Regions from separate parts of the Thermoanaerobacterium thermosaccharolyticum DSM 571 genome, predicted to be linked through region 1. Evidence: riboswitches for the same ligand, from Rfam matches in the RefSeq annotation. Region 1 holds a riboswitch; each other region holds the start of a gene.
The links. A riboswitch is a leader RNA that binds a small molecule or an ion and turns the genes downstream of it on or off. The one in region 1 is predicted to bind S-adenosylmethionine.
Positions count from the first base shown of each region.

Region 2: another riboswitch for S-adenosylmethionine. It lies ahead of TTHE_RS03640 (homocysteine synthase); the one in region 1 lies ahead of metK (methionine adenosyltransferase).
Region 3: another riboswitch for S-adenosylmethionine. It lies ahead of TTHE_RS04230 (methylenetetrahydrofolate reductase); the one in region 1 lies ahead of metK (methionine adenosyltransferase).

Region 1 covers NC_014410.1:2,194,999-2,202,402, reverse strand. The annotation lists gene TTHE_RS11005 (transposase) at 1-116, opposite strand, end outside; tRNA gene TTHE_RS11000 (tRNA-Tyr) at 268-353, shown strand; gene TTHE_RS10995 (peroxiredoxin) at 627-1,127, shown strand; gene TTHE_RS10990 (rubrerythrin family protein) at 1,151-1,654, shown strand; SAM riboswitch class I at 1,803-1,905, shown strand; gene metK (methionine adenosyltransferase) at 1,981-3,168, shown strand; gene TTHE_RS10980 (HD-GYP domain-containing protein) at 3,278-3,886, opposite strand; gene TTHE_RS10975 (hypothetical protein) at 4,186-4,758, shown strand; gene recD2 (SF1B family DNA helicase RecD2) at 4,826-7,039, shown strand; gene TTHE_RS10965 (ComF family protein) at 7,151-7,404, shown strand, end outside.
Region 2 covers NC_014410.1:739,767-747,170, forward strand. The annotation lists gene TTHE_RS03615 (MutS-related protein) at 1-142, shown strand, start outside; gene polX (DNA polymerase/3'-5' exonuclease PolX) at 485-2,197, shown strand; gene TTHE_RS03625 (class I SAM-dependent methyltransferase) at 2,373-3,008, shown strand; gene TTHE_RS03630 (bifunctional cystathionine gamma-lyase/homocysteine desulfhydrase) at 3,021-4,157, shown strand; gene cysK (cysteine synthase A) at 4,162-5,082, shown strand; SAM riboswitch class I at 5,172-5,274, shown strand; gene TTHE_RS03640 (homocysteine synthase) at 5,405-6,697, shown strand; gene TTHE_RS03645 (YHS domain-containing protein) at 6,912-7,106, shown strand.
Region 3 covers NC_014410.1:861,746-869,149, forward strand. The annotation lists gene TTHE_RS04195 (RnfABCDGE type electron transport complex subunit D) at 1-81, shown strand, start outside; gene TTHE_RS04200 (RnfABCDGE type electron transport complex subunit G) at 74-691, shown strand; gene rsxE (electron transport complex subunit RsxE) at 702-1,376, shown strand; gene rsxA (electron transport complex subunit RsxA) at 1,345-1,923, shown strand; gene TTHE_RS04215 (RnfABCDGE type electron transport complex subunit B) at 1,937-2,776, shown strand; gene TTHE_RS04220 (SoxR reducing system RseC family protein) at 2,821-3,234, shown strand; gene TTHE_RS04225 (DUF362 domain-containing protein) at 3,418-4,347, opposite strand; SAM riboswitch class I at 4,502-4,596, shown strand; gene TTHE_RS04230 (methylenetetrahydrofolate reductase) at 4,655-5,557, shown strand; gene TTHE_RS04235 (homocysteine S-methyltransferase family protein) at 5,580-7,404, shown strand, end outside.

The sequences.
Region 1 (7,404 bases):
ATTAACTCACAAATATTAATATACTGGTCAAGAAGCTCAAGCAACTGAGGTTTTTGAACAACAACAAATTTATGAAAATCATCAATAAAATCAGAAAAATGAAGTTGCTTTATCATGCAGGATCTCCTTTCACTTTGGTTTGATTTTGAATATTTGGTATAATATATAATTCGGCAAAAGTGGAGGAAAATCCTGCTGATATATAAAATAAAACCCTTTAAAATCAATAATTTTGGGGTTTTACAAAAAGCTAATATAATATTTCATGGAGGGATACCCAAGTGGCTAAAGGGGGCAGACTGTAAATCTGTTGGCTTGTGCCTTCGATGGTTCGAATCCATCTCCCTCCACCATATAAGTTAGGCTATAAGGCCTTTTTTTATTTTGCCATTTTTTCCTGCTATCATCAATTTTCAAATCTCAAATAAAATATTCTAAGAAGATATTTTTTATCACAATTGATAAATATTTTCAACAAACATATTGACATCAAAAATAAATGATGTATAATAGTACTTGTGAAGGGAAAATAATTATTAATGGAAAGGCGATATTAATAGTTTTCCCTGTATGTTTACGAAATTTTAGTAGTTAAATAATAACTTATGTGAAGAGGTGTGTTACATATGTCTTTGGTGGGGAAAAAAGCTCCTGATTTTAAATTAGACAGCACTAAAGGTCAAATATCTTTATCCGATTATAAGGGAAAATGGGTAGTACTTTTCTTTTATCCACTGGACTTTTCGTCCGTATGTTCTACTGAGATACCAGAGTTTAATAGAAGGAAATCAGAATTTGAAAAACTGAATGCAGAGATTTTAGGTATCAACACAGACAGCGTATACTCTCACAATGCCTGGATAGAAAGCCTTGGCGGGATAGATTATCCTCTTATATCTGATTACAATAAAGAAGTCACCAAACAGTATGGTATACTGATTGAAGAAGCTGGTATTGCTTTAAGAGCAGCTTTTATCATTAACCCAGATGGAATCATTGATTATGAAGTTGTACATGAGCCAGTAATCGGCAGAAATGTCGATGAAATACTAAGAGTGCTTAACGCACTTCAAACAGGCCATGCTTGTCCTGTCGGCTGGAAACCGGGGGATAAAGTATTAGATTAAAAAAATTAAGGAGGAGATTTGAAATGAGAGAAATGACCAAAAAAAATCTAAGTGATGCTTACGCTGGTGAAAGCCAGGCACATATGAGGTACCAAATATTTGCCGATGTTGCAGAGAAGGAAGGCAAACCAAACATAGCGAAGCTTTTTAGAGCTATATCGTACGCAGAACTGGTTCATGCTACAAATCACTATAGGACATTAGGAGAAGTGAAAGACACAGTAGCAAATCTTGACAAAGCAATAGCAGGTGAAACGTTTGAAGAAGAAGAAATGTATCCTGCATATAAGGCAGTTGCTGATCTGCAAGAAGAGAAAGCTGCAGATAGAAGTTTTAATTATGCGTTAGAAGCAGAAAAAATACATGCTAAGATGTACACAGATGCAAAAGCTGCAGCATTGAAAAATGAAGACATAAAGATTTCTAAAGTATATATTTGTCCAGTATGTGGCTATACTGTAATTGATACAGCACCAGAAAAATGTCCTGTATGCGGAGCTCCAAGGGATAAGTTTGTTGTATTCTAAAAGGCAAAAGAACCCCTTCATTATTCGTATATAGTTAATTTATTAGTGCTTGGGAATACTCAAGCACTTTTTTACATGCAGATTAAATTTTTTTAAGTTGACTTCTCAAATATACTGTGTTATTATATTTTAAGTTAAATAACGAGAACTCTTATCAAGAGAGGTGGAGGGAGGAGCCCTATGAAGCCCGGCAACCTGTCTTTGTGACAAGGTGCTAATTCTCGCAGAAGGTTACTTCTGAAAGATGAGGGTGTACATGCCTCTTCTTTTGGAGAGGTTTTATTTTGTTTAAGTTTTTTTATGTGATTTAAAAAAGGAGGATACTAATGAAAAAGTATTTTACTTCAGAATCTGTAACTGAAGGACATCCAGATAAAATTTGTGACCAAATATCTGACGCAATAGTTGATGAAATACTTAAAAATGATCCATATGCAAGAATAGCTTGTGAGACGGCTGTAACAACTGGTATGGTTTTAGTTATGGGTGAAATCTCTACCAAATGCTATGTGGACATACCTAAAATTGCAAGAAAAGTTATAGAGGAGATAGGGTACACTCGCGCAAAATATGGTTTTGATGCAGATACATGCTCTGTTCTTACATCTATTGATGAACAGTCTCCTGATATAGCGCTTGGAGTTGACAAAGCATTGGAAGTAAAGAAAGGTATTTCACATAATGACCTAGAAGAACAAGGAGCTGGAGACCAAGGCATGATGTTTGGATACGCATGCACAGAGACTCCTGAGCTTATGCCGCTTCCTATATCGCTTGCCCATAGACTTGCTCGTAGACTGGCAGAGGTCAGAAAAAATGGTATATTAGATTATCTAAGGCCTGATGGAAAGACACAGGTTACAATAGAGTACATTGACGATGTTCCGAAGAGAGTAGACTCGATAGTCGTATCAACACAGCATTCACCTGATGTTGACCATGACAAGATAGAAAATGACGTAAAAGAATATGTAATAAAGCCAATTGTTCCGCCAGAGCTAATTGATGATGGCACAAAAATATACGTAAATCCAACAGGAAGGTTTGTCGTAGGTGGACCACAAGGCGACAGTGGACTTACAGGTAGAAAGATAATAGTTGATACTTACGGCGGATATGCTAGGCATGGCGGTGGTGCGTTTTCTGGCAAAGATCCGTCAAAAGTTGATAGATCTGCTGCATATGCTGCAAGGTATGTTGCGAAAAATATCGTTGCTGCTGGTCTTGCTGACAGGTGCGAAGTTCAACTGGCGTATGCAATAGGTGTTGCTACACCGTTAGAAGTAAATATTGATACTTTTGGCACTGGAAAGATTCCTGATGATGAAATATCGGATATTGTAAAGAAAGTATTTGATTTAAGACCTGCTGCAATCATAAGAGATCTTGATCTCAGAAGGCCTATCTATAGACAAGTTGCTGCATACGGACATTTCGGAAGAACAGACCTTGACCTTACATGGGAGAGAACTGATAGAGTAGAAATACTAAAGAAACTTGCTTTTAATAAATAAATTTTAAGCCCGGAAAAATTCCGGGCTTGCGGCATTTATATATCTATTGCCGCATCAAAATATGTACGCTACGCTAATAATATTATAACACATAATTTTAAAAAATCTATTAGATGGCAATTCCATTATTTTCATTATTTTTTCTTAGAAAAACCGATTCATTATTTTTTAATACTTTTTCTAGTGCAGAAACTAACATCTGATTATATTTATTGTTGCAATCCTTTAAATCCTGTATCGCTTCATCAAAACTTTTTACTTTTTTATATGAATAAGATCTTTTATTTGTCATAGCATCAAAAGAATCACAGACAGCTATAATTTGAGCACTTAACGGGATAAACTTAAGACCGTAAGGGTATCCCGAACCATCCAGTCTTTCATGATGGTATAAAACAGCAGGTATTAAATACATAAGTGGAGACAGCACTTCCAGCATATTTGCGCCGCAACTGGAATGCAATTTAACAAGGTCATATTCGGTGCTTGTAAGTTTGTCTGGTTTTGATAAAATGTTAATCGGTATCATTGTTTTTCCTATGTCATGAAGCAAGGCACCCTTGTATATAGAGAGCTGCTCATTTAAGCTCAAATGAATCATATTAGCAATCTTAAAAGATAATTTTGCAACTCTTAGACTGTGTTTGTATGTCTCGTAATTATAGTTTTTTAGCGACAGCAAAAGATGCGATATAAGTTTATCTTCACCATAATTCATATTCTTTTTCTCCTTTTTTCGACATTTTCTATTATATTATAAATTTTGTTAACAGTCAATAAATGTATATGATGTAATAAAATTCAAAAAAAAAAAAAAAAAAAAAAAAAAAAAAAAAAAAAAAAAAAAAAAAAAAAAAAAAAAAAAAAAAAAAAAAAAAAAAAAAAAAAAAAAAAAAAAAAAAAAAAAAAAAAAAAATCAGAAAATTATGATTAGTTCTTGACAACCATATATTGACTTTGGAAAAATTATCTTATATAATAAATACAAACATAAGTTCGCACAAAGGAGTAATGGAGATGAGAAATGTTGAGATGCCAGATGTGTACCTTGCTATTTTACCTTATTATATAGATGAATACGGAAATGGGACAGAACTTATAGACTTGGATGGTAATGTATCGTTTATAAAGTGCAGCGTAAAAAGCTGCTTAAATAAGACGTTAAAAAGATATGCTGTAGACTTAAATGCTATAAGAGAAAAGTATGCGAAAAGCCTTGGCATAAGAAATTCATTTCCAATCCCATTAGCTCGTGACTTTACCTTGATACAATTAAAGGTGAGGATCCCTAAGGTAGCAAAGGACACTGCTTACGGATATATATGTTATGAAAAAATAAAGAAGGTAGAAGAACGTGCATCATTTAGTTTAGTATATGTAGGTGAATGTGACATAAAAGTTTATCAAAAGAAAGCATCAATAGAAAAACACATGAGGGATGCTTCTATGATGAAGACGTTTTTTGCTAATTTAGATTCATTAAATTATGATGATAATAGAGCAATGTACAATCTTCCTGCAACAAAAGCAGACATAGCACTTTTATACGAAGAGATCGTTAAGATAAAGTTTAAAATTGAAAAAATGTGATATGTGCTTCAAATATAGCTAAAAATAATATACAATGTTAATAGAATAAGGCAAAGTAGGGATAAGAATGGTGGAAATAGTAGGTACAGTTGAGGAGATAATATTTAAAAACGAGCAGAATGGATATGCTGTATTAGAGCTTAATTCTAAAACAGATTCTATTACCGTTGTGGGCTATATGCCGTACGTGGGAATCGGTGAGACTTTAAAGATTGAAGGAGAATGGATGACGCACCCTGATTATGGGGAACAGGTAAAAGTATCAAAGTATGAAATGATAGCACCCTCATCATTGTATGGCATGGAGAGATTCCTATCATCGGGGCTTATAAGAGGCATAGGACCCGTTATGGCAAAGAAGATTGTTTCAAAATTTGGACTCGATTCACTTAATATAATAGAGACACATCCTGAGAAGTTAATGGAAATACCGGGTATAGGCGAAGAAAGAGTCAAGATGATAACTGAGTCTTATGAAAAGCAAAAGGGTTTAAGAGATGTGATGGTGTTTTTGCAGGGGTACGGTATATCTACCACAAATGCCATAAAAATTTACAAACAGTATGGCGATGATTCAATAAATCTTATAAAGCAAAACCCGTACAGGTTATCTGATGAGATATTTGGAATTGGATTTAGGACTGCCGATAAAATCGCTTTTGCAATGGGGGTTGATGCACATTCAAGCTACAGAGTTTCATCAGGGACGAAATACGTTTTAATGCAGTACGCTGCAAATGGACATACATATGTACCTCTTGACTTATTATCAAGGGAAACGGCTAAACTCCTTGATGCATCTGAAGAAGAAGTGAATGATTCCCTTGTGCTTTTGGCTCAGAGCGGCAAGGTAATGTTTGAAACATTTGAGGATGGATCTCACGGTGTTTATTATATACCATATTTTACGGCAGAAAACAATACAGCAGATAAGATAATGAATATGACATTGACAGATGTGAAGCCTGGTGACATCGATATAAAAAACGAAATATCGAAGATAGAAGCTGATATGGGTATTAAGCTTGCAGATAATCAGAGGCTTGCAGTTGAAGAGTCTGTAAAAAATTCAATCCTAGTAATAACGGGAGGACCTGGCACAGGAAAAACCACGATAATAAATTTCATAATAAGGCTATTTATGAAATTTGGGAAATCAGTTGCTCTTGCTGCTCCAACGGGTAGAGCTGCAAAAAGAATGACTGAGGCTACAGGCTTTGAAGCAAAGACAATACACCGCCTCCTTGAATATTCTTACACGGAGGAAGAGGGCAGAGGATTTGGTAAAGACGATAAAAATCCATTATCTGAGGATGTCATCATAATTGATGAAGCATCTATGATAGACATATTGCTGATGAATGCTTTGCTTAAGGCGATTCCCTTAAGCTCTAGATTAATACTTGTGGGAGACGTTGATCAACTGCCATCTGTAGGAGCCGGCAATGTTTTGAGGGATATAATAGATAGTGGTTTAGTTAAGGTAATAAGGCTTAATAAAATATACAGGCAAGGTAAAGAAAGTCTAATTGTAGTAAATGCACATAAGATAAACAATGGTGAATATCCCATATTAAATGATAGAGAAAATGATTTTTTCTTTATAAATGCTGCTACACAAGAAGAAATATTGAAGATAATATTGGATCTCAACAAAAGAAGGCTGCCGGAGGCTTATGGCTTTAATCCTTTTTTAGACATACAGGTTTTAAGTCCCATGAGAAAGGGTTTAATCGGTATGATAAATCTCAACAACGAGCTGCAAAAATGTCTTAATCCACCAAAAAAAGGATTGAATGAAAGGCAAATGAAGGATTTTACCTTCAGAGTCAGAGACAAAGTCATGCAGATAAAGAATAATTACAAGATGAAGTGGATAAAAGGCGATGAAAAAGGCGAAGGCGTCTTCAATGGCGATATGGGAATCATTGAGTCAATAGATAATGATGCACAGGAACTCACCGTTTTATTTGATGATGATAAGCGGGCTACTTATGATTTTGCAGACATTGATGAATTGAGCCTTTCCTACTGTGTTACTGTTCATAAGAGCCAAGGCAGCGAATTTCCGGCTGTAATCATGCCAATGAGCTATGGCCCACCAATGCTTTTAACAAGGAATCTTTTGTATACGGCTGTAACTAGGGCAAAAAAACTTGTTGTCATCGTGGGACAAGAAAAATATTTAAAAAACATGATAGACAATAATCTCATATCAAAGAGATACTCCGGACTTTTGCCAAAGCTTAAAAAGGCGCTTAGATTCATGATTGAGAATTAATTGTTAAATTCATGCAGCATTTCTATATATAGATAAAATTTTTCATGAAAGTTAAATAAATTTCAAAATATGCCGATATAGAAATTAAATAGATGGACGGAAGGATGCACTATGATATTTCTCGATCTGTTATTTCCACCAAAGACAAATTGCATACTGTGCGGCAAGATGATAAGAGAAGGAAAAATATGCGACGACTGCGAAAGCAAGCTGCCATTTATAAGTGGCAATACGTGCATCGTATGTGGAAAACCGATTGATACAGGCGAGAAATGCCCTGACTGTATGGAGTATGAACATATTTTTAGCCGCAGCATAAGTGCTTTTGAATATGATGAAACTATGAAATCTTTGATAGCCAGATT
Region 2 (7,404 bases), 1.3 Mb from region 1:
GTACGATAAAAAGTTGGACAATGCAGTTTTTTTACGAGCTGAGAGAAAGCCCAATGGTGAAAGGTCTTTTAAATTAGTTGAGGGTGAACCGCTTAAGACAAGCTATGGAGAGGATTTATACAAGAGAATATTCAAAGAATAATAGTATTGTTTTTAGAATAGGAAGGTGTGGCCGTGATGAAAAAATATCATTTGAATAAGTGACGCGCAGATGGAAGAAATAAAGGAATTAAAAGAGGATTTGGAAAGGGACGGTTTCGGCAATGAAAATTATTGATTGGAAAGAGAAAATCAAGTGCTGTATGCTCAATATTAGCTGTAATTTTCATAACTATATTTAAAATTGAGAAATAAACAATGTATAGTTCATACATGGACCATACTTTATTTATTGTCTTACAGTGAAAATGATATAATATATTAAGAATGTATCGGCAATTATTTAGGTTGGGTGATATTAAAATAATAAAGAGATGTGATGAGTATGGATAAGAAAACTGTTATCAATATACTTAATGAAATAGGGCTTTTATTAGAGCTAAAAGGTGAAAATCCTTTTAAGTCGAGAGCATATTATAATGCTGCCCGTACAATAGAAGTTCTTGATGATGATATTGAAAAATTAATAAAAGAAGATAGGTTAAAGGATATAAAAGGCATTGGTGATGCGCTTAATAAAAAGCTTACAGAGCTTGTTACAACTGGGAGACTTGAATACTATGATAATCTTAAAGCATCGATACCTGAAGGCCTCATTGAGATGTTAAAAATACCAGGTCTTGGACCTAAAAAGATAAAAACATTGTATGACAAATTGGATATAAAGACGGTTGGTGAGCTGGAATATGCCTGTATTGAAAATAGACTAGTTGAATTACCTGGATTTGGTGAAAAGACACAGAAAAAAATCCTTGAAGGTATACAATTTATAAAACAGTTTAGTGGTAAGCATCTATTTATGGATGCATATTTAGATGCTACCTTATTAAAACAATATCTTATTGATAGTGGATTGATAATAAGATGCGAGATTGCTGGAAGTTTAAGGCGAAGAGAAGAGATAGTGAAAGATATAGATATTCTTGCTACCACAGAAAGTCCTGAGAAGCTTATGGACGTATTTACAAAATATGAAGGTATAAGGGATATTGTAGCTAAGGGAGAAACTAAGACTAGCATAACATTGAAATCTGGCATAAATGTAGACTTAAGGGTTGTCAAAGATGAAGAGTATCCATATGCATTGCACCATTTTACCGGTAGCAAAGAGCACAATACAGCTATGAGGCATAGGGCAAGGCAAATGGGAATAAAGATGAATGAATATGGTCTATTTAAGGGTGATTTACTTATTAAATGCCGTGATGAAGAAGAGATATTTAATAATCTCAATTTATCGTATATTCCTCCAGAACTTCGCGAAAATATGGGTGAAATTGAAGCGGCAGAAAAAGGGTTACTTCCAGTATTAATAGAGGAAAAAGACATCAAAGGGGTTTTTCATGTACATACGATATACAGCGACGGCGCAAATACACTTTCTGAGATGGTGAATGCGGCAAGAGATCGCGGTTATAAAATTATTGGTATTACAGATCACAGTAAATCTGCATTTTATGCAAATGGACTTAAAGAAGAAGATATTTTAAGGCAATTGGATGAAATTGATGAATTGAATCATAAATATGCTGATATAAAGATATTAAAAGGTATAGAATCTGATATATTAAGAGACGGTTCACTTGATTATGATGAAGATATATTAAAAAGATTTGACTTTGTCATTGCATCTGTTCATTCCAGCTTTAAAATGAGCAAAGATGATATGACAGAGAGAATAATAAAAGCTATAAAAAATAGATACACAAAAATCATTGGACATCTAACAGGGAGGCTTCTCCTTGCAAGAGATGGTTATGACCTTGATGTGTATAAAGTTATAGATAGTGCTGCTGAATATGGCAAAATAATTGAAATAAATGCGAGCCCTTATAGACTGGACATGGATTGGAGATATATAAAATATGCAAAAGAAAAAGGTGTAAAATTTGCAATCTGTCCAGATGCACATAGGATAGAAGGACTTGATGACATAAAATATGGCATCGGCATTGCACGTAAAGGTTGGCTTGAAGCGAAAGATGTGATAAATACGTATGATTTTGATGAGCTAAATAAAATTTTTAATAAATCTTAAATTAATCCCCCTCTTTATTACAGGAGGGGGGTTAATTTTTAGTTTGAGAAGTCCATGTTTTTCTTGAAGAAATTTTTTAAAAAAGTAATTTTTTTATTGACATTTTAGAAGAAGAATGGTATTTTAATTATAACCAAGTATTCATATCGGAATACTATAAATTAGGAGGTGCTATATGAACTATATAGAATATTTTGACAGTATAGCGGGAGAATGGGATGAGATTAGGAAAAAATACTTCGATGATGATATTCGAAACATTGCAATAGAAAGATCTAACATAAAAAATAAAGGCGGTTTAATTGTTGCAGATATTGGTACAGGGTCAGGATTTATGGCTTTGGAATTATCAAAATATGCAAGAGAAGTTGTTGGGATCGACGTTTCAGATGAAATGCTTAAATATGCAAAACAAACTGCTGAGAATGCTGGCATTAATAACATAATTTTTTTAAAAGGAAGTATGGAGCAAATACCAATAATTGATGATTCTATCGATGTAGTTTTTTCAAACATGGTATTACATCATGTAGAAAATCCGTTTAAAGGCATCATGGAAATACACAGGATTTTAAAGCCGGGCGGAATGTTGATCATAACAGATGTTATGAAGCACAGTAGTGAGTGGGCAAGATTCGAAATGTACGACAGATGGCTTGGATTTAATTTAGAAGATATAGAAAAATGGCTTATTCATAGTAACTTTAAAGAAATACTTGTAAAAGAAACAGGACTTTATGCAACTGCAAAGTCATCTAAAGGAGAGATAGCAAAAACAGGAATATTTATAGCAAAAGGAATTAAAGAATAAGGAGGATTTAGGATGAGAAAGGAGACAAAATTAATTCATGGTGGTATATTTGGTGACGAAAAAACAGGTGCAGTATCAACACCTATATACCAAACATCGACGTTTAAACAGGATGCCGTAGGAAAAGATAGGGGTTATGAATATTCAAGAACAGGTAATCCAACACGAGAATCATTAGAAAAGCTTATTAATGATCTAGAGGGTGGAAAGGGTGGTTTTGCCTTTGCATCTGGCATGGCAGCAATATCGACAGTTTTGATGCTTTTTAATGCTGGTGACGAGGTAATAGTTTCAAATAATGTTTATGGAGGAACATTCAGGGTACTTGAGAAAGTTTTTAAAAGGCTTGGCATAGTTTCAAAATTTGTAGACACGTCTTTAAAAGATGATGTTGTAAATAGTATAACAAAAAATACAAAGGCAATATTTTATGAAACACCTACAAATCCTCTTATGACAATTACAAATATCAGAGAAATTTCAAGAATAGCTAAAGAATATAGCATACTTTCGATAGTTGATAATACTTTTATGACACCATATTTCCAAAGACCCATTGAATTAGGTGCAGACATAGTTGTTCATAGTGCAACAAAATACCTTGGAGGCCATAGCGATGTTGTAGCAGGCCTTGTCGTTGTTAATAGTGAAGAATTAGCTCATAAAATTCATTTTCTGCAAAATGCAGTTGGTGGCATTTTAGGACCACAGGATTCTTACCTTGTGATTAGGGGAATAAAAACACTTAGCGTTAGAATGGAAAGACATGAGAAAAATGCCAAAGAAATTGCAAATTGGCTTTTGGAACAACCTGAAGTTGAAAAAGTTTATTATCCTGGTTTACATACACATCCAGGATACGATATTGCAAAAGAGCAGATGGATGGCTTTGGAGGCGTGATTTCATTTGAGTTAAAAAACAAAGATATGGCATTAAAATTATTAAACAATGTAAAACTTATTACACTTGCGGAAAGCCTAGGCGGATATGAAAGCCTAATTTCATATCCAGCAAAAATGACACATGCGTCTATACCAGAGGAACAGAGATTGAAGCTTGGCATAACCGATAAGTTAGTAAGACTATCAGTTGGACTTGAGAATTATCTGGATTTAATTGATGATTTAAAAAATGCAATAAGGAGTTGAAATCATGAAATATGCAGAGGGAATCAGTGATTTAATTGGCAAGACACCACTTCTAAAAATAACTCATTTTGATATACCTCCATATGTAAACATCTTTGCCAAGCTAGAAAACATGAACCCTGGTGGTTCTGTAAAAGATAGAACGTGCTATTACATGATAAAAGATGCTGAAGATAAAGGGTTAATAAAAAAAGGTTCTACTATAATAGAGCCTACTGCTGGGAATACGGGCATTGGCCTTGCACTTGCAGCATTGAATAAAGGTTATAAAGTCATATTTGTTGTACCAACTAAATTTTCAGTAGAAAAACAGATACTAATGAAAGCTTTGGGTGCTGAAATAATAAATACGCCTAAAGAGCTTGGAATGAAAGGAGCGATGGATAAAGCATATGAATTAGCAAAGGAGATTAAGGACTCATATATTCCAAACCAGTTTAAAAATATGGCAAATGTAAAGGCTCATTATGAAACAACAGGACCAGAGATATATGATGCTTTGGATGGAAATGTAGATGTGTTTATTGCTGGAGCAGGTACTGGTGGAACGTTCACAGGTGTAGTTAGGTATTTAAAAGAGAAAAATCCTAAAGTAAAAGGCGTGCTTGCTGATCCTATTGGTTCAATAATTGGTGGAGGAGATTTAGTAAAATGCTATAAAATAGAGGGCATAGGTAATGATTTTATACCTGATACTATGGATGTAAGCTTAATAGATGATGTCGAAAAGGTATCTGATGATGAAGCCTTTTATTATGTTAAGGAACTTGCAAAAAGAGAAGGATTATTTGTAGGATCATCGTCGGGCGCTGCCTTTGCTGCGGCTATAAAACAGGCTAATAAGCAAAAGGAACCAAAAAATATAGTTGTAGTATTTCCTGATAGATCTGATAGGTATTTTAGTGAAAATTTATATAGATTTTAAATTTCAACCTGATAAATGTCCAAGAATACCTATTGACATTATTGATTTAAAGTGTTAATATAATTAACAATATAAAGAAAATATCGAACCTCTTATCAAGAGTGGTGGAGGGACTGGCCCGATGAAACCCGGCAACCGGCATATATTATGCGTCTGGTGCCAAATCCTGCAGGGAAACCTGAGAGATGAGAGGAGCGGCGTAAATTTAGCCCTCTTCTACATCGAAGAGGGCTTTTAATATTCTAAAAAAGCGAAAAGAGGTGAATTATAAGAATAACATTTTAATTTCTTTAAACTAAAATTATGAAGAGGAGAGATTTATATGAGTGAAGAAAGAAAATTAAAATTTGATACATTGCAGGTACATGCGGGGCAAAAGCCGGATCCTACGACAGGTTCAATGGCTGTTCCAATCTATCAGACAACATCATATGTTTTTAAAGATACTGATCAAGCAGCAGCATTATTCAATCTTAAAGAGGCAGGAAACATATATACAAGAATTATGAATCCGACAAATGATGTATTTGAACAGAGAATTGCCGCACTTGAAGGAGGAGTAGGGGCAGTTGCAACAGCATCTGGTGCTGCAGCTATAACATACTCTATATTAAATATAGCAGGTGCAGGTGATGAAATAGTATCTGCAAGTACATTATATGGTGGAACATACAATCTTTTCGCTTTAACATTGCCTAAACTTGGCATTAAAACGACATTTGTAGATCCAGATGATCCTGAAAATTTCAGAAAAGCAATAACAGACAGAACAAAGGCATTGTATATAGAAACAATAGGAAATCCCGGGATAAATATACCTGATTTCGAGGCTATAGCAAAAATAGCGCATGAGAATAAAATACCGCTAATTGTAGACAACACATTTGCAACACCATATCTTTTCCGTCCGTTTGAATACGGGGCAGATATAGTAGTACATTCAGCGACAAAATTTATAGGAGGCCACGGGACATCAATAGGAGGAGTAATAGTAGATTCAGGAAAATTTGATTGGGCAGGAAGCGGAAGATTCACTGAATTTGTAGAGCCAGATCCCAGCTATCACGGAATCAAATATGTTGAATCATTTGGACCGGCCGCATATATTACAAAATTAAGGGTACAGCTTTTAAGAGACACTGGTGCATCTTTAAGCCCCTTCAATGCATTTTTATTTTTACAAGGACTAGAGACTTTGTCATTAAGAGTCCAAAGACATGTGGAAAATGCACAAAAAGTAGCAGAATTCTTAGCAAGCAATCCAAATGTGACGTGGGTAAACTATCCTGGACTTAAAGAAAACAAATACCATGAACTTGCAAAGAAATACCTACCGAAAGGCGCTGGATCAATATTGACATTTGGAATAAAAGGTGGAATAAATGCTGGAATCAAATTCATAAACAGCCTTGAATTATTCTCATTGCTGGCTAATGTTGGTGACGCAAAGTCTTTGGTAATTCATCCAGCAAGCACGACACATTCGCAATTAAACGAAGAAGAATTGTCATTAGCAGGTGTAACCCCTGACCAAATAAGACTTTCAATAGGCATAGAAGACATCGACGACATATTGTATGACCTTGACCAAGCACTTAAAAAAGCAGCAGAATAATTATTATAGAGCTCTCTTCACAATAGAAGAGGGCTTTTGACATTTTTAAAATAATTTACTAGATATTTGTTTAATATAATGTTATGGCAATAATATTTAAATTAATAATAGAAGCACATAAATATGTATATTCCGATTGACTTTTGTGTAATTAAATGATATCATATAAACATAAACCCAGTATGGGTATAATGTATCAAAGGAGGTGTGAAAAATGGCTAAGGATCCAGTGTGTGGAATGGATGTTAAAGAGGATAATGCTGCAGCTAAAACAACATTCAATGGAAAGGAATATTTTTTCTGTTCGAAAAGTTGTAAAGCAGAATTTGAAAAGAATCCAGAAAAATATGTAAAAAATGAAAGTGATGGAGGACATCATGGTGGGCACAGTCATCATGGTTGCTGTTAATTTGGTCTGACGTACATGATCTACTAAAATGCATTATAAATTTCTATTTGATTAATTTTTACTTGGGTTTGAACTATCATTCTCTAATTTATTTAGAGATTTGATATTTTTCAGGCCCTTTTTATTTGGCATGATTTTTGCATTATAAATTTCTAGATGGTACTAAGGTTTTATTATAGTGTATCTTTTTCTTAAGTTAATTTTAGACCTTATATCATTTTTTATTATATCGTGCGTTAGTGATAGATGTGGAATGGAGGTTATAATATATGGATGCTATGGCGGTAATAGCAATAAT
Region 3 (7,404 bases), 1.3 Mb from region 1:
CTTCTAATGAATATAGCTACACCTCTCATAGATAGATACACAACACCGAAAGTATTCGGGGAGGTAAAAACTAATGAGTAGTAAAAATGATATCTTAAAGACGGGTATTACTCTTTTAATTATTACAGGTATAGCTGCAATAGTGTTAGGCTTTTTTAATTTCATTACTGAAAAACCTATCGCAAAACAGCTTGAAAATACAAATATGGAAGCAATGAAAGCTGTACTTCCAGCGGAGCAATATACAAAACTTGATTTAAGTAAGTACAAATTTAATTTTGATACATCTGGTGATCCGAAACTGACGCCAGATTCAAGACTTATAGAAGAAATAAATGAGGCAAAATCAAATGGCAATGTCGTTGGATATGTAATAAAAGTTGCACCAAAAGGATTTAGTGGCCCTGTTGATGAAATGATAGGAATAAATAAAGATGGCAAAATAACAGGCATAACAATAGTAAATCAATCGGAGACACCTGGACTTGGTGCAAAATCGGAAGATCCAAACTGGAATAAACAGTATAAAGGTAAAAATGCAGATAAAGATTTGGTAGTTGTAAAGACTGTTCCAAGCCAGGACAATCAGATTCAAGCAATAACCGGTGCTACAATAACATCTAGAGCAGTAACAAAAGGTGTAAATACGGCCATAGAAGCATACAGGGTTATTGCTGGATCAAATAAGTGAGGTGTTTTTTATGAGTATATTTAACACATTTAAAAACGGTATATGGAAAGAAAATCCTACATTTATCCAAGTCATTGGCATGTGTCCTACGCTTGCAGTGACAACTGCAGCTTTAAATGGTATAGCTATGGGAATAGCAGCTACATTTGTTCTATTTTTTTCAAATATATTAATATCCTCATTGAGAAAATTTACACCTGATAAGATTAGAATACCTATTTTTATCGTAGTAATAGCCACTTTTACAACCATAATAGGAATGCTTATTAAGGCATTTTCTCCAGCTCTTGACAAAGCCCTTGGAATATATATACCCCTTATCGTTGTAAACTGCATAATAATGGCAAGAGCTGAAGCATTTGCTTATAAAAATACTGTTTTGCAGTCTGCTGCAGATGGACTTGGTATGGGTTTAGGATTTACATTAGCGTTGTTTATATTGGGGTCCATAAGAGAGATAATAGGGAATGGTTCGATATTTGGAATATCACTGTTTGGACCAAATTATCAACCTGCTTTGATATTCATCATGCCTCCAGGAGCATTTATAACATTAGGTCTTCTTCTTGGATTCTTTAGATTAATGGAAGGCGTTCAAAAAAAGAGAAGAGAGAAGGCAATAAAAAAGAAGGCATTGTTGGGAGGTGCATCACATGCTGACAGAGCTTATACTTATACTGATTAGTTCTATACTTGTAAATAACTTCGTATTAGTAAGATTTTTAGGTGAATGTCCTTTTCTCGGTGTTTCAAAGAATGTTGAGACAGCACTTGGAATGGGTATAGCTGTTACATTTGTCATGACAATAGCATCTGCTTTTGCATACATAGTGTATAATATGATACTTGTGCCACTAGGCTTATCTTACCTTGAGACAATAGCGTTTATACTTGTAATAGCTTCACTGGTACAATTTGTAGAAATGGTAATAAAAAAATCAAGTCCAGCTTTGCATCAAGCGTTAGGCATATATTTACCGCTTATAACGACAAACTGTGCAGTTTTAGGTGTTGCACTTTTAAATGTTCAACAAAACTATAACTTCATTGAGTCAGTGGTGAATGGATTTGGTTCAGCTGTAGGATTTACGCTTGCGATTGTTTTATATGCTGGAATAAGGGAAAGACTAGAGCTTGCGCCAATTTCAAAAGTGTTGGAGGGATTTCCGATAGCGCTTATTGGTGCTGGCTTAATGTCAATAGCTTTTCTCGGTTTTCAAGGATTAATATAAAGGAGTGCTTTGAATGAGTGGAATATTGCCATATTTGATATTGCCATTAGCAAGCCTTGGAGGAATGGGTTTAGTATTTGGAATAGTTTTAGCATACGCATCTAAAAAATTTGAAGTTAAGGTTGATCAAAAAGAAGTTGAAGTAAGAAATGCCCTTCCTGGTGCTAATTGTGGTGCATGTGGATATCCAGGTTGTGACGGATTCGCACATGCAGTATCAACAGGTAATGCACCAATAGACGGATGTAAAGTGGGAGGAGCATCTGCTGCTAAAAAAGTTGGGGCTATTCTTGGTGTCAAAACAGATGTTAGTAATAAAAAGATGGTAGCATTTGTTAAGTGCAATGGTACTAGAAAAAATGCATTAGAAAAATATAAATATTTTGGTATCGATGACTGCAGGTCAGCAGTGCAGTACCAAGATGGATCAAAAGGGTGCCGTTTTGGATGTCTTGGCCTTGGAACATGTGAAAAATTGTGCCCATTTGACGCTATACATGTAATAGGCGATGGAGTCGCTGTTGTTGATGAGGATAAATGCACTGGGTGTGGGATTTGTGTAGATGCTTGTCCTAAAAATATAATAGAGTTAGTTGATGCAAACACTAAGACAAGGGTTATATGCTCTAATACTGATAAAGGCAAAAATGTAAGGCCAGTGTGTACAGTTGGATGTATAGGATGCAAAGCGTGTGAAAGAGCATGTAATTATGATGCCGTGCATGTCATAGATAATTTAGCTAAGATAGATTATGAAAAATGCGTATCATGCATGGCGTGTGTTGAAAAATGTCCTACAGATTCCATATATCCTTTTAAGACAAGCTTGATTGTAAACAAAATAAATGTTTAAATATTTTGTAAAGCTGGTTAAAAAAATGAGTGAGGCGTTAATTAATGACTGAAAAAGGATGCGTTGCCAATATAAAAGATGGAAAAGCAAAAGTTGAGCTACTAAGAAATGACATGTGCGGGAAATGCCATGCATGTGATATGGGAAGCAATAACAGAATGATGGTTGAAGTTGATGCAATTGATGAATTAAAAGTTGGTGATAATGTTTTATTAGAAATTAGAGAAACTTCAATGTTAAAGGCTACTATGATAATGTATGGCATACCGCTTTTATTTTTCTTTGTAGGTGTGTTTGCTGGTTATGCTGTAGCACATATATTTGGAATAGATAATTTTTCCCAGATGATAGAAGCTATATCGGGACTGTTATTTACGGCTATATCATTTATAGGCATTAAATACTATAGTAAAAAGGTAATAAATAAAGAATACAAACCTGTCATTAAAAAAATATAAATACAATATTAAGATAATACATATGATTCCACTGCAAAACTAATTTTTAACTAGTTTTATGCGATTCCAAAATTTGCCTAAATTTAAAAATGTTTTATCTAATAATAGATAAAGAAGACTTTTGCAGTGGAATCTCATAATATATTTAATAATTAAAACCTTTATTTGTGCAACTTAACATTTTTATGATTTGCCAGGTACCATTTGTTTGATTCCATTTGAATCCAGCGCAATGCCATAGCCATACGCTAAAGTTGAAAAATTTAATTCAGCCTGTTGTAATGGTATTCCTTTAATTGTGACATTTTTTAATTCGCCTGTTCCTACACCTCTTTTGGCGCATTGAAATAAATAGTTTACCCCCTGCGGCATGAATCCAAACATTCTGGCACCTACCGTGTCAGTTGCTACAGGATCGGTTCCTGCTATTATCATGTTTGCATTGATAGGCTTTCCTTCAGATGGGCCTGTGCCTATCATTGCTTCTTGTGCGCTTAATATTGTAAGGTCTATAGAAATTTTTTCTGCCATTGCTCTTATGAAATTGTGGAGGTCATCATGTATTCCTAGATTTTTTTTCGGAAATCCATGTATTTCTGCAGGAGGCCAGCTTAAAGCTATGTTTTTTATTCCAAGGGACACAGTCGCTTCCTCGTGTATCTTCATTTGAGTGAATGAAATCAAAACATCCATCTTTTCATAAAGGTCATTTACTTTTGTAGATTTAACGAGGCAATCGTCAAGCAACAGTTCTACATAAGGTCCATAATTTAAATCCACAAACTCGACGCCCTCTTCTGATATGACTTTATCAATGCCATTATCTGACATGACTTTTGGCGTAGGATCACCGCCAGAACCGGCGGCAATTACTATTCTTCCGGGATTTTTCGATTTTATATACCTGATTAATGCCCTTAATGTATTTGGACCGACTATTGTACCGCTTTGTGGCGGTTTGCTTTTGACAAAATTAGGTGTAATCACAACTGTATTGCCTGCATCTATTAAATTTTGAAGTGGAAGTAAATTTAATGCGTTGTTTAGGTTTTCTATTTCATCAGGTCCTGATGTGATGGAAACTACAGGTTCGACTATTTTTCTGTATCTCATAAAATCACCTCATATATATCTTTTCACATTTTTAAAAAAATAAAAGATTAATTGCAGCATAAAACACCAAGGAATTTTAATGATTCAACAAATATTTCATTGACATTTAAGCATCTGGATTGTATTATATAATTTAACAAATTAATATAATAAACTCTTATCAAGAGTAGCGGAGGGACTGGCCCTATGAAGCTCGGCAACCGGATATCACGGTGCCAATTCCAGCAGCGTATCGCTGAAAGATGGGAGCACATTTATCTCTTCTTTTGGCGAAGAGATTTTTTTATTTTTATCAGGAGGGGTTATATTGTTAAATTCAAAAAATTTATGTCAAAAGCTCAATAACCGTGAATTTGTTGTTACTGTTGAGATGTCAACGCCAAAAGGAGCTGATATTTCAAATTCTATTGAAGAAGCAAGAAAATTGTATGGAATAGTGGATGCTTTAAATATAACTGACTGTCCTATGGCAAACATGAGGATGAGTCCGATTGCGCTTGCACATCTTCTACAAAATCATCTGAATATTGAAACTATATTCCATCTAACTTGCAGGGATAGAAATCTTATAGGTCTTCAGGCAGAGCTTTTAGGGGCGTATGCTCTTGGAGTAAGAAATATTCTTGCATTGACGGGTGATGATCCTAAACGTGGAGATGTACCTCAAGCAACTGGTGTATACGATGTGGATTCTATAGGGTTAATTAAGATTGCAAAATCGTTAAACAACGGTTTTGACTACAGTGGAAACAGGCTGGAGTCATCGACAAGCTTTTGTATAGGTACTACAGCAAATCCAAATGATTTAAGCAAAGAATCAATAGAAAAATTAAAGATAAAAATAGAAAATGGGGCATCATTTATACAGACACAACCGGTTTATGATGAAAAAATATTATATAGATTCCTTGATGCAATAAGCAAGTTCGGCATACCTGTCTTAGTAGGTGTTCTGCCGCTTAAAAGTTATAAAATGGCTGTCAATTTAAATGCAAAGGTACCAGGCATTGAAATACCTGATTACATCCTTGAAAGATTAAAAAACAACGGAAAAGGCGAAGGACTTAAAATTGCGGTAGAGTTTATAAATAAGATAAAAAATCTGGTAAGTGGTGTTCATATTATGCCGCTTGGGAGGACGGACATCGTCGTCGATATTATCAATAATGTAAAAAATATAAAGACAGATATTAAAAAAGAAGTTTTGTAATCACTGTAAGGAGATGTAATCATTGGATATTTTAAAGAACTTAAAGAATAGTGTAATTGTGTTTGATGGAGCAATGGGAACGATGCTTCAAATGAAAGGGCTTAAAACAGGTGAGTGCCCAGAGTACTATAACATAACACACCCGGATATCGTATATGAAATTCATAAATCGTACATCGATGCTGGCGCTGATGTGATTGAAACAAATACTTTTGGTGCCAATAGGATAAAATTGAAAGCTTATAATCTTTCTGGCGATGTACCGTTGATAGTAAGAAGTGCTGTTAAGATAGCAAAGAAGGCTGCAGGAGATAAAGCGGTTGCCCTTTCGATGGGACCTATTGGAGAATTGATGGAGCCTTTCGGCAAACTTACATTTGATGAAGCATATAATGCCTTTTCTGAAGTCGCTGTAGAAGGTGAAAAGGCAGGTGCAGATTTAGCACTAATAGAAACTATGTCAGATATTTTAGAAGCTAAGGCGGCTATTCTTGCAGTGAAAGAAAATACGAATTTAAAAGTAATATGCACTATGACGTTTCAAGAAGATGGAAGAACATTGATGGGGACAGATCCTGTGACAGCTGTTGTGAGTCTTCAAGGGTTGGGGCTTGACGCTATTGGCGTGAATTGTTCTACAGGGCCTGATATGATGGCTGATATAGTAAAAAAGATGTCGGAAGTTGCTCGAATACCTATTTTAGCGCAGCCAAATGCCGGGATGCCTCATTTAAAGGATGGCAAGACGTTCTACAATGTATCGCCGGAGCAATTTGTACATCAGTCAAAAAAACTTTTAGAGTGTGGCGCATCTATTGTAGGTGGCTGCTGTGGCACGACACCGGAGTTCATTAAATTATTAAAGAACGATGTATATAATGTTGAGCATAAATCGACCATGAGGAAAGTGACAGCAGTTTCATCAAATACAAAAACTGTTTTCATAGGTGAAAATAACCCAATATGTATAATAGGTGAGAGGATAAATCCGACAGGTAAAAAAAGGCTAAGTGCGGCTATAAAAGAGGGTAAGTTTAATATTCTGTTTGATGAAGCGAGCTCACAGGAAAATTTAGGCGCTGATATGTTGGATATAAATATTGGAGTGCCGGGAATAGATGAAGAGAAGCTAATGCCTTATGTCGTCTCGCAGATTCAAAATATTGTCAATCTGCCGTTGCAGATAGATAGCAGCAATGTCAAAGCAATAGAAAATGCAGTAAGAATAGTAAGAGGAAAGCCGATTATAAACTCTGTAAGCGCAAAAGAAAAAAGCTTACAAGAAGTATTGCCCATTGTTAAAAAGTATGGTACTAACGTTATAGGACTTACAATAAGCGATGAAGGGCTTCCTAGAAATGCGGAGGAAAGGCTTAAAAATGCTGAAAAGATTGTAAAAACAGCCTTTGACTATGGAATACCAAAGGAAGATATTATAATTGATTGCATAGCTCTTACGGTGTCATCGGAGCAGACGGCGGCGATTGAAACTTTAAAGGCAATTAAACTTGTAAAAAGTGAACTTGGTGTAAGCACGATTATTGGACTTAGCAACATATCTTATGGTTTGCCTGAGCGGCAACTTATAAATACTGCATTTCTTGCCATGGCAGCATCATACGGCCTTGATGCAGTGATAGTAAATCCAAACGATAAAATTACGATGGATATATTAAATGCATCAATGGTTTTGACATCTAGGGATGCAAGATGTGAAAAATACATACAGACATATAAAAAAGATGATAAAATCAGCAATATATCCGATGCAACGATTGAAGAAAAACTAAAAAAAGATGCAAGCCAAATGCTTTATAAAAACATACTAGAAGGTAAAAAGGCAGACA